Regions from separate parts of the Paenibacillus sp. FSL E2-0177 genome, predicted to be linked through region 2. Evidence: riboswitches for the same ligand, from Rfam matches in the RefSeq annotation. Region 2 holds a riboswitch; the other holds the start of a gene.
What was found. A riboswitch is a leader RNA that binds a small molecule or an ion and turns the genes downstream of it on or off. The one in region 2 is predicted to bind S-adenosylmethionine.
Positions count from the first base shown of each region.

Region 1: linked by a shared signal. The riboswitch ahead of metA (homoserine O-succinyltransferase) and the one ahead of MHI25_RS26050 (methionine ABC transporter ATP-binding protein) in region 2 are both predicted to bind S-adenosylmethionine.

Region 1 covers NZ_CP150307.1:1,973,280-1,979,425, forward strand. The annotation lists gene MHI25_RS08645 (HRDC domain-containing protein) at 1-403, shown strand, start outside; gene corA (magnesium/cobalt transporter CorA) at 490-1,425, opposite strand; SAM riboswitch class I at 1,822-1,951, shown strand; gene metA (homoserine O-succinyltransferase) at 2,067-2,987, shown strand; gene MHI25_RS08660 (PLP-dependent transferase) at 3,024-4,196, shown strand; gene mqnC (cyclic dehypoxanthinyl futalosine synthase) at 4,823-5,959, shown strand.
Region 2 covers NZ_CP150307.1:5,845,436-5,851,581, reverse strand. The annotation lists gene MHI25_RS26055 (Cthe_2314 family HEPN domain-containing protein) at 78-812, shown strand; SAM riboswitch class I at 915-1,050, shown strand; gene MHI25_RS26050 (methionine ABC transporter ATP-binding protein) at 1,153-2,169, shown strand; gene MHI25_RS26045 (methionine ABC transporter permease) at 2,169-2,828, shown strand; gene MHI25_RS26040 (MetQ/NlpA family ABC transporter substrate-binding protein) at 2,886-3,752, shown strand; gene MHI25_RS26035 (NifU family protein) at 3,911-4,159, opposite strand; gene MHI25_RS26030 (YuzB family protein) at 4,241-4,495, shown strand; gene MHI25_RS26025 (NAD(P)/FAD-dependent oxidoreductase) at 4,906-5,967, opposite strand; gene mqnE (aminofutalosine synthase MqnE) at 6,019-6,146, opposite strand, start outside.

The DNA.
Region 1 (6,146 bases), 3.1 Mb from region 2:
GAAAGAGGTCAAATATAAGAAACAGCTAGAAAGACTGCGATTACGGCGAATTCTGCTGCAAGGGATCGAGAATGGGTTAGGGTTAGAACAGCTTAAGGTGAACAGTGGAGTGAACCGTCGCGAACTGATTGAAGCGGTAGAGGAGCTGGAAAGAGAAGGTTATTGCGTGGAGAAACTGATCGAGGTAGAACTGAAAAATGTGCCGCAGAATGAGCAGGAGGCGATATGGAATGCCTATGCAGAGGTTGGAGATCTTTTTCTAAAGCCAGTGCTGCATAAGGTGTATGGGGAGGATTTTTCAGCAGCAGAAGGGCTGGATAGCTATTATGAACGCCTGCGGCTGATCCGCATTCGTTTCCGGCGGGAGCAAGCTGCTAAAGTGGGCATGGCGACCAGTTTCTAGTAGCTTTTTCTCATATCAAAAAGACGAAGGCTTCCTTACACCATAGGGTTAAAGGGCCTTCGTCTTGCCTATTCGTCCGTTTATTTTCATAGCCATTCTTTCTTGCGGAATACATACAGCATCCCACAGCCTAACGTCAACATTAGACCTATAACGGCAAAATAACCGTATTTCGTATGCAATTCCGGCATATGATCAAAGTTCATCCCATAGATTCCGGTAATTACGGTCAAAGGCATGAATATCGTTGTAATCGCGGTAAATACTCTCATAATTTCATTGGCGCGGTTGGCGATACTGGATTGGTAGGCCTCACGTAAGTTGCCCATGAGATCGCGGTACGTCTCAAAAGTTTCGGATATTTTAACTGCATTTTCATAAATGTCGCTAAAGTATTTCTGCAGCTGATCATCAATCAGACGGAGGTCTTTTTTATTCAGGGTATTGATAACCTCTTTCTGTGGTCCCAGCATCTTCTTTAACCATAAGATCTCACTTCGCAGACCGATAATCTCACTCAGATGAGATTTCTTGGTATGCATTAGGATATCCTCTTCAAGCTTCTCAATCCGGGCTTCAATTCGGTCACCTACGGAGAAATAATTATCTACGACAAGGTCGATAAGCAGGTAAAGGAATTGGTCGGGTTCGCTAACCTCTTGTTCCCATAACATGGGCTTCAGGACGCGTAGCTCGTGAATCTTTTGTTTCGTTACAGTAATAATATAATGTCTGCCCAAGAATATATTGAGCGCCCGCAGGAAGATTTCCTCATCATCAAAGCGGATGCTGTTTACAACAATAAAGTAATGACTTTCGTATATTTCGATCTTTGGACGTTGATCCTCTTCACTAAGGCAATCCTCAACAGCGAGATCATGCAGGTTGAACAGGGGCTGAAGCAGCTCCAAATCCTCCACATCTGCATCAATCCAATAGAACCCTTCTGTTGGGGGTGTCAATGTTTCATCAATTTCATCAATAGGTGTAAAAACCCCTGCATTCACCAGCCGGATTTTCATCTGATTCCACTCCTTCTATCCCCGGGTCTTCACCAGGGACTGCTAATTAAGCACAGAGAAAAAATCAGCTTGGCCGGCGTTACAATCAATACAAGAGGCCGAATGACGATTCGAGGGCATGAAGAAGAACTGCTCCCGCCGCCGGCAAGCTGATGATTATCCTGTGTGGTTGCTCATTCTGTACACTTAATTGCGAGCTCGGGTCGCCTTCCATTCTTCTTCTCACCTCTTCTTTTCGTTCAGGTATGAAATACTTGTCTAGTATAACAACGGAGTATGCCTCTTTCAAGCAAATTTATTGTTACTTTGAGGCTACTTCAGCATTGTATGGACTTGACGAAAAGGAGGTTCATGATTTAAAGTAAATTTTAAAGAAATTTAATTGAATACAGCTAAATCTTATCAAGAGCAGGTGGAGGGACTAGCCCTATGAAACCCGGCAACCGGCGTGTGAACGCACGGTGCTAATTCTTGCGGAACTTTGCTGACGACTAAACCCCGTCCAAAAGTTTCTGGCAGATGAGAGAGGCGCATATGACTGTAGATATGACCTTTCTCGTTTTCCGAGAAAGGTCTTTTTATTGTTCAGAAAGCCGCGATGTGACAACATAACCTAAATACAGTTAAGGAGTGGAAAGACAATGCCAATTAAAATTCCCGACAGTTTACCAGCAAAAGAAATACTATCCGGTGAAAATATTTTTGTGATGGATGATAGTTTGGCTTTCCATCAGGATATCCGCCCACTAAGGATTGCTATTCTGAATCTCATGCCGACTAAAGAAACGACGGAGACTCAATTGCTGCGTTTAATAGGAAATTCACCGCTACAAGTTGACGTTACCTTGCTGCACCCACGCTCACATACTTCTAAGAATACTTCTGCTGAGCATTTGAGAAGCTTTTACAAAACTTTTGACGAGATCAGCCACCGCCGTTTGGATGGTCTTATTGTTACAGGAGCACCCGTAGAGCAAATGGAGTTTGAGGAAGTATCCTATTGGGAAGAGCTAAAAGAGATTTTTGAATGGAGCAAGGATAATGTGACCTCGACCATGCATATCTGTTGGGCGGCACAGGCAGGGTTGTATCATCATTTTGGTGTTCGTAAAGTGGCTTTGCCTGAAAAATGTTTTGGAGTATTCTCCCATACGATTAACCAAAATAACATTAAATTGCTGCGCGGCTTTGACGAGGTATTCCATGTACCGCATTCCCGTCATACCGATGTCTCCCGCGAAGATATTGAGAGCAATCCAGATCTGCAGATTCTGGCGGAATCCGAAGAAGCTGGTATGTATCTAGTAGCTACGACCGACGGCAAACAAATATTTGTGACCGGACATTCCGAATACGATCCATTATCCTTGAAATGGGAATATGATCGTGATTTGGAGAGGGGCATGGAGATGGCCTTGCCGAAACACTATTTCCCTAAAGATGATCCAGAACAAACACCTCCTGCAGTGTGGCGTGCACATGCCAACTTATTATTCTCTAATTGGCTCAATTACTATGTATATCAAGAGACACCTTACGATATCGACCCGATTGTTTATTAAGATCAGCGCTACATTACAATTTAGGAGGCATTTATCATGGACGACAAACTTAGGATTGAAAGCAGACTGGCACAAATAGGTTCACAAGAAGATCCGGCTACCGGAGCCATTAATTTCCCTATCTATAATGCTACGGCATTCCGTCACCCGAAGCTTGGGCAGAGCACAGGTTTCGATTATAGCCGTACCAAAAGTCCAACCCGTTCCGTACTAGAGAATGCGGCTGCGGAATTGGAGTCTGGTGATGCAGGTTTTGCCTGTAGTTCTGGGATGGCAGCTATTCAAACCATATTTACCCTGTTTGGGCAAGGCGATCACTTGATCGTTTCGCTGGATCTTTACGGCGGGACCTATCGTTTGTTGGAACGAATTATGTCCAAGTTTGGAATCACTGCTTCCTATGTAGATACGAATGATTTGGATGCGCTTGAGGCTTCACGTCTTCCAAATACGAAGGCGATATTTATTGAAACGCCAACGAATCCTTTGATGATGGTTACGGATATTGCAGCCGTTGCTACTTGGGCCCGTCATCATGGGCTGCTCACAATTGTAGACAATACACTGCTGACTCCATTTTTCCAGCGTCCTCTGGAATTAGGTGCGGACATTGTAGTCCATAGTGCTACCAAATATTTGGGCGGACACAATGATGTACTTGCGGGTCTTATTGTATCTAAAGGAGCTGAATTATCCGCTGAAATAGCGATTCTACATAACTCTATTGGCGCTGTGCTTGGGCCAACAGACAGTTATCAGCTGATGAGAGGCATGAAGACACTGGCCCTGCGTATGGAACGGCACGAGAGCAATGCGCTAGCAATTGCCCGCTATCTACAAGAGCATCCGGCGATTGCGGAAGTGTTCCATCCAGGCCTGCCGGATCATCCGGGATATGAAATCCAGAATCGCCAGTCCTCGGGCAATACCGGAATTTTTTCTTTCAAATTAAAAGATGCCAGATACGTAGAACCTCTGCTTCGTCATATCCGGCTTATTGCCTTCGCGGAGAGCCTCGGCGGGGTTGAATCGCTAATGACCTATCCTGCAGTACAGACGCATGCGGATATTCCTGTGGAAATTCGGAATGCGGTGGGTGTAGATGATCGATTGCTGCGCTTCTCGGTCGGTATTGAACATGCGGAGGATCTAATTGCTGATCTTGGTCAAGCTTTAGAGGCTGCGCGAGCGGAAATCGAAACGAAGTAAAAGTAACGGCAACCCAGATCGGCACCGAATGCTGGGAAATATCGAGGATCTATCTCACCGTTGATTTAGAGCTGGTGTTGGACGCAGGATGAAATAGAGCTGTCTCATAAGCCGGGAATTGGCTGCTGGGATAGCTCTTCTTTTTGGACTTTTTGCTATTGGACACAGCTGACCTTAGACACAGCATTATTACACATTTGGAATGTTAACGGACTCCACAGCAGCTATTGCGCTAAAAACCAGCCTTCATGAGTCTCTTGTCAAGGAATAGCGTCGCTGGAGTCCAGAACTATGCTCCAAAGGCTAAATACTAACTAATAACGTCATCTGTGTCCGGCAGCCTCAAGGAATTTTGATTCACCGGGTGCAGGCAGCAATGTAAGGACTCTTTCTGCTGGATGGTATCTTGCTAAGAAAGTAAAAAGTTTTTCAAGCTGTTCAGATTGTGATACGATGAGGAAATGAACTGTTCATTTATTAAAATATAAGGTATAAGTTACATACTATACTTTATCCTTATGTTACTACGAGAAACGGTTGTTATCTCTAAAGGACGACAACGTTATTTTTCTTGTGATTTTGTGAATCTACCATATCCCTAAGGGTTTAAAAGGAGGATGCGAACGATGAGTACGATAGATCTTATTTTGGATAAAGCCCTGCGGGGTGACCGTCTCCAATTGGAAGATACCATCCGACTATTCGAGAGCAACGAAATTGAGAAAATGGGTGCTGCTGCAAACACTATTATGGAACGCTGGCATCCGGACCCGTTAGCCACATTTGTAATTGGCCGTAATATTAACTATACGAATGTATGTGATGTGTACTGCCGTTTTTGTGCTTTTTACCGCAGACCAGGCTCGGATGAAGGCTATGTGCTGCCAGATGAAACGATTTATCAAAAAATTGCTGAAACGATTGCTGTTAATGGTACAGAAATTCTTATGCAAGGTGGAACTAATCCTAACCTTCCATTTAGCTACTATACAGATATACTGCGCGGAATTAAGCAACGTTTCCCTGAGATTACAATGCACTCCTTCTCTCCTGCGGAGATTATGAAGATGAAAGAAGTATCAGGATTACCACTGGAACAAGTGGTTCGTGAAATTCATGCTGCGGGTCTGGATTCCTTGCCAGGCGGAGGCGCAGAAATTCTTGATGACCGTACACGCCGCAAAATCAGCCGGCTAAAAGGCTCGTGGCGCGAGTGGATGGATGTAATGCAGACAGCACATAAAGTGGGTATGAATACAACAGCAACAATGGTGATTGGGCTTGGAGAAAGTATGGAAGAACGAGCTTTGCACTTACTACGTGTACGTGAGGCTCAGGATGAGTGTATTGCCAACAAATATGATTCTGAAGGTTTCTTGGCCTTTATCTCATGGACATTCCAGCCGGACAATACCAACCTGAAGCTGGACAGACAAACGCCTGAGGAATATCTGAAGACGGTAGCGATCAGCCGCCTTGTGTTGGATAATATTAAGAACTTCCAATCTTCTTGGGTCACTATGGGGCCAGAGGTCGGCAAGCTCTCCTTGCAATATGGCTGCAACGATTTCGGCAGCACAATGATTGAAGAGAACGTAGTATCTTCGGCGGGTGCGACTTATAAGGTAAACATCGAGTCGATTACTCAGCTGATTCGCGAAGCAGGCAAAGTTCCAGCGCAGCGGAATACACGTTATGATATTCTGCGGGTGTTCGATGATCCTAATGCGAAGATTGATAATGATTTTGTAATGCAGAACTAATATATATTAATTATTAATCAACGCTTGATGCTTGTTAATCCTTAAGTGGATTACTGAGCATCAAGCGTTTTTTTTGTAAGGTTAGGATTACGATCATTAGCAAGCCTTATTGCAGAACACATCTGAATCTTCGCTTGTTATATCATCCGCTAGGCGTACGGACCCAGTGGACCTTAATTGCAAATTC
Region 2 (6,146 bases):
CGATGCTTACGTCGCGAGTTTTGTACGAAGCAGTCCATGGAAGCAGACGCTGAACAAAACTTTAGGAGGACTGGGATATGCTGCGGGTATTACTTGGAGAGCCGCCTCGAAAGAACAGCGGTGTGTTGGCTGATGCGATGGAGAATATGGCCACTTTTGCAGCATTGCTGCGCAAGGAAATGAGTGCCCATGAGGATAATGACCATGAATACCGCAAGCTGGAGATTTGGACACGTGGGCTGATTTCCTCTCTGGATGAACTGGAGCAAAGTTGGTTCGCGGCCGCTTTTTACCGGAAATTAGTGATTGCGGGTTATATGGATGATATGACACCGGTGGAACAGGGCGATTATGCACGTTATGTTTATTTTTATAAAGATGGCTTTATCCGGGTTTTCTCTCTTCTGGACAAGCTTGGGACGGTACTGAATCATTTTTATGATCTCAAAACATCCAAATTAAAAACGCACTTTTCTTACTTTACAGTGCTGCGTCAGCTTCAATTATTGAATGTGCATCCTGCATTAGCGGATCAACTGGAAGAGATTAAGAACTCCTACCGCGATCCATTGGAGAATTTACGCAAGCGCAGAAATGCTGAAATTCATTATATGAATTCCGAAATGCAGGATGATTTGTGGCAGCGGCACCAAGGTCTGCATGACAAAATTCAGCTCGAGGATCTGGATAGCCATCTTGAGGATTTAAAACAATCGCTCGAAATGAACTGTAAGACATTAATCGCGGCATTCAGCTACAGCAATGAACAGCTGCGTAAGGAAATAAGCAAGACAAAGAGCATAAAATCGTAATCGTTCAATATATTTCCTTTTGACAAAAATCGATAAACTCACTATACTTATGCTTGCATTAAAGTATGTACGATTTCAGAAAAAATATAATTTCATAACTTTATCTTATCGAGAGCGGCGGAGGGATAGGCCCGATGAAGCCCGGCAACCGATTTGTAACCAGCGCGGGAAGCGTTGTACAAATGTCATGGTGCTAATTCCTACAATGGCGCAGGTTGCGGTCGTTGGCAGATGAGAAGGCATTGTCTTAATAAACCCACAGAGCCTCTTGCGATCTGCATCGATCGTTGGAGGTTTTTTTGTATAGAATAAGTGAAGTATAAAGGGGGGGCGACGAGAGTTGATTAATCTAAAAGGGATAACAAAGGTTTATGGAAAAGGGAGTAATGCGGCAACAGCACTTTCTGGATTGAATTTGTCCATCGAGAAAGGTGAAATATTCGGAGTCATCGGCCACTCTGGAGCCGGGAAAAGTACATTGATCCGTTGCATTAATCTGTTGGAACGTCCGACAGAAGGAGAGGTCTGGGTAGACGGTGTTGAGCTAACCAGTCTTAACCAAGGTCAGCTGCAGGAACAGCGGCGCAAGATTGGGATGATTTTTCAACATTTCAATTTGCTGTCTTCGGCGACCGTATACGATAATATTGCCTTTCCACTACGCCTTGCAGGTACATCTAGAACAGCTATTGATACAAAAGTCAAAGACCTGCTCGCTCTAGTTGGGCTTGAAGAACATAAAGATAAGTATCCTTCTCAGTTATCTGGAGGACAAAAGCAGCGGGTCGGCATCGCCCGGGCACTAGCCAGTGACCCTGATGTACTGCTGTGTGACGAGGCCACTTCTGCGCTTGATCCCCAGACAACGGACTCCATTCTTAAGCTGCTGCTCGATATTAATAAAAGATTCCATTTGACCATTGTGCTGATCACACATGAAATGCATGTAATCCAGAGCATCTGCGACCGTGTCGCGGTCATTCATGGTGGTGGGATTGTTGAGCAAGGCAAAGTTACAGAGGTATTTCTCAAGCCGCAGCATGAGGTTACACGCGATTTCATCCGCAGTGAGACACAGAATGAAGGACCTCTTCGAGTGGCGCTTGATGCTGCTGCCGGGGATAACTCTCAAGCTGTCAAAATTACTTTTTTCGGAGAAAAAACTTACGGCTCGGCACTATCCGATGTCGTGCGTGATACGGGTGTAAGCTTTGCAATCTTACATGGTACCATTTCAACGATTAAAGATGTGCCTTATGGACAGATGATTGTGCGGTTCGAAGGGCCAGCTGAGGCGATTGCTGTAACGATCTCCAGGCTAATTGCTCAAGGCCTTGATGTGGAGGTGATTTCGTAATGAATTTTGCAGATCTAAATTGGCAAGAAATGATGGATGCTACGGTTGCTACTATAAAAATGATATTTTTTTCCGGATTGTTCACAATTATTCTTGGTTTACCACTCGGAATTCTATTGTATTTATGGGGGAAATCGAATAGTATAGTAATCAGAGTAACTTACTCGGTCTTATCATTACTTGTAAATATTCTACGTTCCGTACCCTTTATCATTTTGATGGTGGCTCTAATTCCTTTCAGCAAAGCCGTTGTTGGAACCTCCATTGGTGTACTCGGTACGATTCCACCTCTGGTGATTGGTGCAGCTCCGTTTTTTGCCCGCTTGGTAGAGACGTCGTTAAGAGAGGTAGACCGCGGAGTCATCGAAGCCGCACAAGGTATGGGAGCATCGACGAACCAAATCGTTATGCGTGTTCTTTTGCCAGAAGCTCGTCCAGGTCTGCTCGCTGGAGTTACGATCACACTGGTTACACTGGTCTCCTATACAGCAATGGCTGGTATGGTTGGGGGCGGCGGATTAGGTGACTTGGCGATTCGTTACGGCTACCACCGCTATGAGACGGAGATTATGATTGTTTCTATAATATTTATTGTCGTACTGGTGCAATTGCTACAAATGGCCGGTGACCGACTCGTAAAACATTACACACGGAAATAAGGTACATCCATATATATCCTTATTCAATACAAAATATAGATTAGAGGGGGATTTACAATGAAAAAAGTACTACTTACATTTTTTAGCCTGACACTGGTTGCGGTGCTTGCGGCTTGCGGTAACAACAATGCATCTAATAATGCTGGGAGCTCGGCTGCTACAACAGCACCAAACGCAGAAGCAACAAGTGAACCTACTAAAGATCCTGTGAAATTGGTTATTGGTGCCTCACCTGTTCCTCATGCTGAAATTTTGAAGGCTATTGCTCCATTGCTCGAAAAAGATGGAATTACACTTGAAATCAAAGAATTCACTGACTATATTCAACCTAACGTGCAGCTTGATGAGAAGGAGTTAGACGCTAACTTTTTCCAACACCAACCGTATCTGGATGACCAAAACAAAAATAATAAAACCGACCTAGTCTCTGTTGCATCCGTTCACGTTGAACCTTTTGGAGCTTATTCCAAAAAAATCAAATCGATCGATGAGTTGGCTGATGGTGCAAAAGTTGCCATTCCGAACGATGCTACTAACGGTGGCCGTGCACTAATCCTACTTGCAAAAAATGGTCTGATTACCTTGAAAGATGATACAAACATTGCTGCAACAAAAGCAGATATCACTGAAAACAAGAAAAATCTCGACATCATTGAGTTGGAAGCAGCTATGCTCCCACGTCAACTGGATGAGGTAGACCTTGCTTTGATCAACACGAACTTTGCACTAGACGCTGGTCTTGTGCCAACTAAAGATGCATTGTTCATCGAGGGTGTAGATTCCCCTTATGCTAACATTTTGGTAACCCGTCAAGACAATAAAGATTCCGAAGCCATCAAAAAGCTGGTTGCTGCCCTGAATTCTCCAGAAGCTAAAGCTTTCATTGAAGAAAAGTACGAAGGTGCGATCATTCCAGCGTTTTAAGGAATGAAGCTAAATTCGTCTATAGTCATAACAAGAACCCGCAGCCAAGTTGGCTTGCGGGTTTTATGTTCTAAGGTTGTGAGAGAATGTTAAATCCTCTATAATAAGAAAATCCCGATCTCCTTTACAGGAGAATCGGGAGGGTTATTGAACGGGATTTAGAATACTTGAACTACTTCTTCAACGCCTTCTACTTCTTCAAGGAGGGCGCGTTCAATCCCGGCTTTCAAGGTGATCGTGGAGCTTGGGCAGCTGCCGCAGGCACCCATAAGTTTCAACTTAACGATGCCGTCTTCCACATCGACCAGTTCTACGTCACCGCCATCGCGCTGCAGGAACGGACGAAGCTTATCCAGCACTTCTAGTACTTCATCATACATTTCGGTGCTTTGTGCATTCTCACTCATTTCTCAATCACTCCTTTCGTAAGTTCATTATAGTACAAAAAGTTAAAAAATAAAATGGTTAGGCGGAATAGGGAGATCATCATGAGACCAATTATTGAATTTTGTTCCAGCAACATGGGTCACGGAACAGACAAGCTAATGCATAAGCTGGAGGAAAATCCAGATTATGATGTCATTGAATACGGATGTCTGAACAATTGTGGAGAGTGTTATTTAATGCCTTTCGCCATGGTTGAAGGTGACATTATTGCAGCAGAAACTGTTGCAGAGCTAGAAGAGAAAATTGAGGCCAAGATCAAAGAGCTTGAGGCTTGGTTTAATATAGATCTTGACTAAATTTCTCGAGAAAAAAAGAGGGAGCACTCCATAATCTAAATTATGGAGTGCTCCCTCTTTTTGGAACCTTACTTGAACAAAATCCACCAATTTGATCGATTAGGCAACATATTGGAGAGTGCAGGGGCTACCGTGAAGGTGCCACCGGACTCAGGCGACCTTATATTGAGTGTTTTCCTACATTTGGATTGCTATCGGACCCCATAGTCACTATTCACCTGAAAAACAGCATAAATGAACCTCATTATAAGCAATAACTTCACTGGAGTCCGAAACTCTCCTTCAAAGGCTGAAAATTTGCAAATAAGGTCATCTGAGTCCGAAGGGTATACGCACCAATAACGTAAGGAAGCTACTCTCGTGTTTATCTGAGAGTAGCTTCCTTTAATACTTATGAACCAATCATAGGCTTATCCTAAAGTGCGTTTCGACATCCAGAGCACTCCGCTCTTGAGGATGCGGGGAACCCGTCCTTTGACGGAGCGTTGTCCCATAAGTCCGAATCCTGCTTTTTTTCCTAGTGACCCTAAAGTACCCTTCAGGCGAATAGGATGAAGCTTAGGAGTCTCACCGCGCCAGGTCGCTTGGATAACCTGAGCTACCTGCTCACCCTGTGCTCCAGCGGCTTGTGCGCTTGGTGCGAATGGCAGACTGGCACAGTCACCAATCACATATACCTCCGGATAATCCGGTATACGATAATACTCATCCAGCATAATCCGTCCACCGCGGTCCTTCGACACATTCAAATCTTGAACTACTTTTACAGGTTGAATCCCTGCGGTCCATACTGTCACATCTGAAAGGATTTCCTCGGTACCGTTAAAAATCGAATCCTTCTCTACATGAGATACAGAGATTCGTCCTAGCGTTTGCACCTGATGGTGATGAAACCATTCCTCTACGTACTGTGACAGCTTTGCCGGAAAGGCAGACAAAACACGTTCACCGCGATCCAGAATAGCGATGTTAAGGTCTGGACGGCTTTCCCGAAGCTCTGCGGCTAATTCAACACCGCTCAATCCTCCACCTACAATGTTTATCGTTCCGTAAGGCTTCACATCATTTAAACGGCGGTAGGTTTCCCGAGTACCAGCAAAGGTCTGGATGCTGCAGGTATATTGATCAGCACCAGGGATGTTGTGGTAATTGTCGGTACAGCCAAGAGCAATGGCTAGGAGATCATAAGATACAATCTCACCGGACTCCATACTGACTATTTTGCTCTCCAAATCAATGGAACTCACTTCACCGTACCGGACAGTAAGCCGGGGGTGAACCGGAAAATGAATGCGCAGGTGATAATCAGTTACGGTACCTGCGGCGAGCGCATAATATTCCGTTTTGATTCCTTGATAAGGCATTCGGTCAATTAAGATAATTTCAACATCATGAGGAAGATGATTATTGAGTAATTCTTGAATTAAGGCTAGGCCGCCGTAGCCACCGCCAAGAACGAGTATTGTTCTCATGCTGACCGAACTTCCTTTCCAATATGGGATAACAAATCTCAGGTAGTCTTCTTATTCGTATACCTTAACTTCATTATAGAAAGTGTCACGTTCGACAGGAATTCGTCCAGCACCTTTCACTAGCCAGATCAATTCGTCGCGAGTCAGACCTTCCGGTGTTAAGGCGCCAGCCGCGTGGC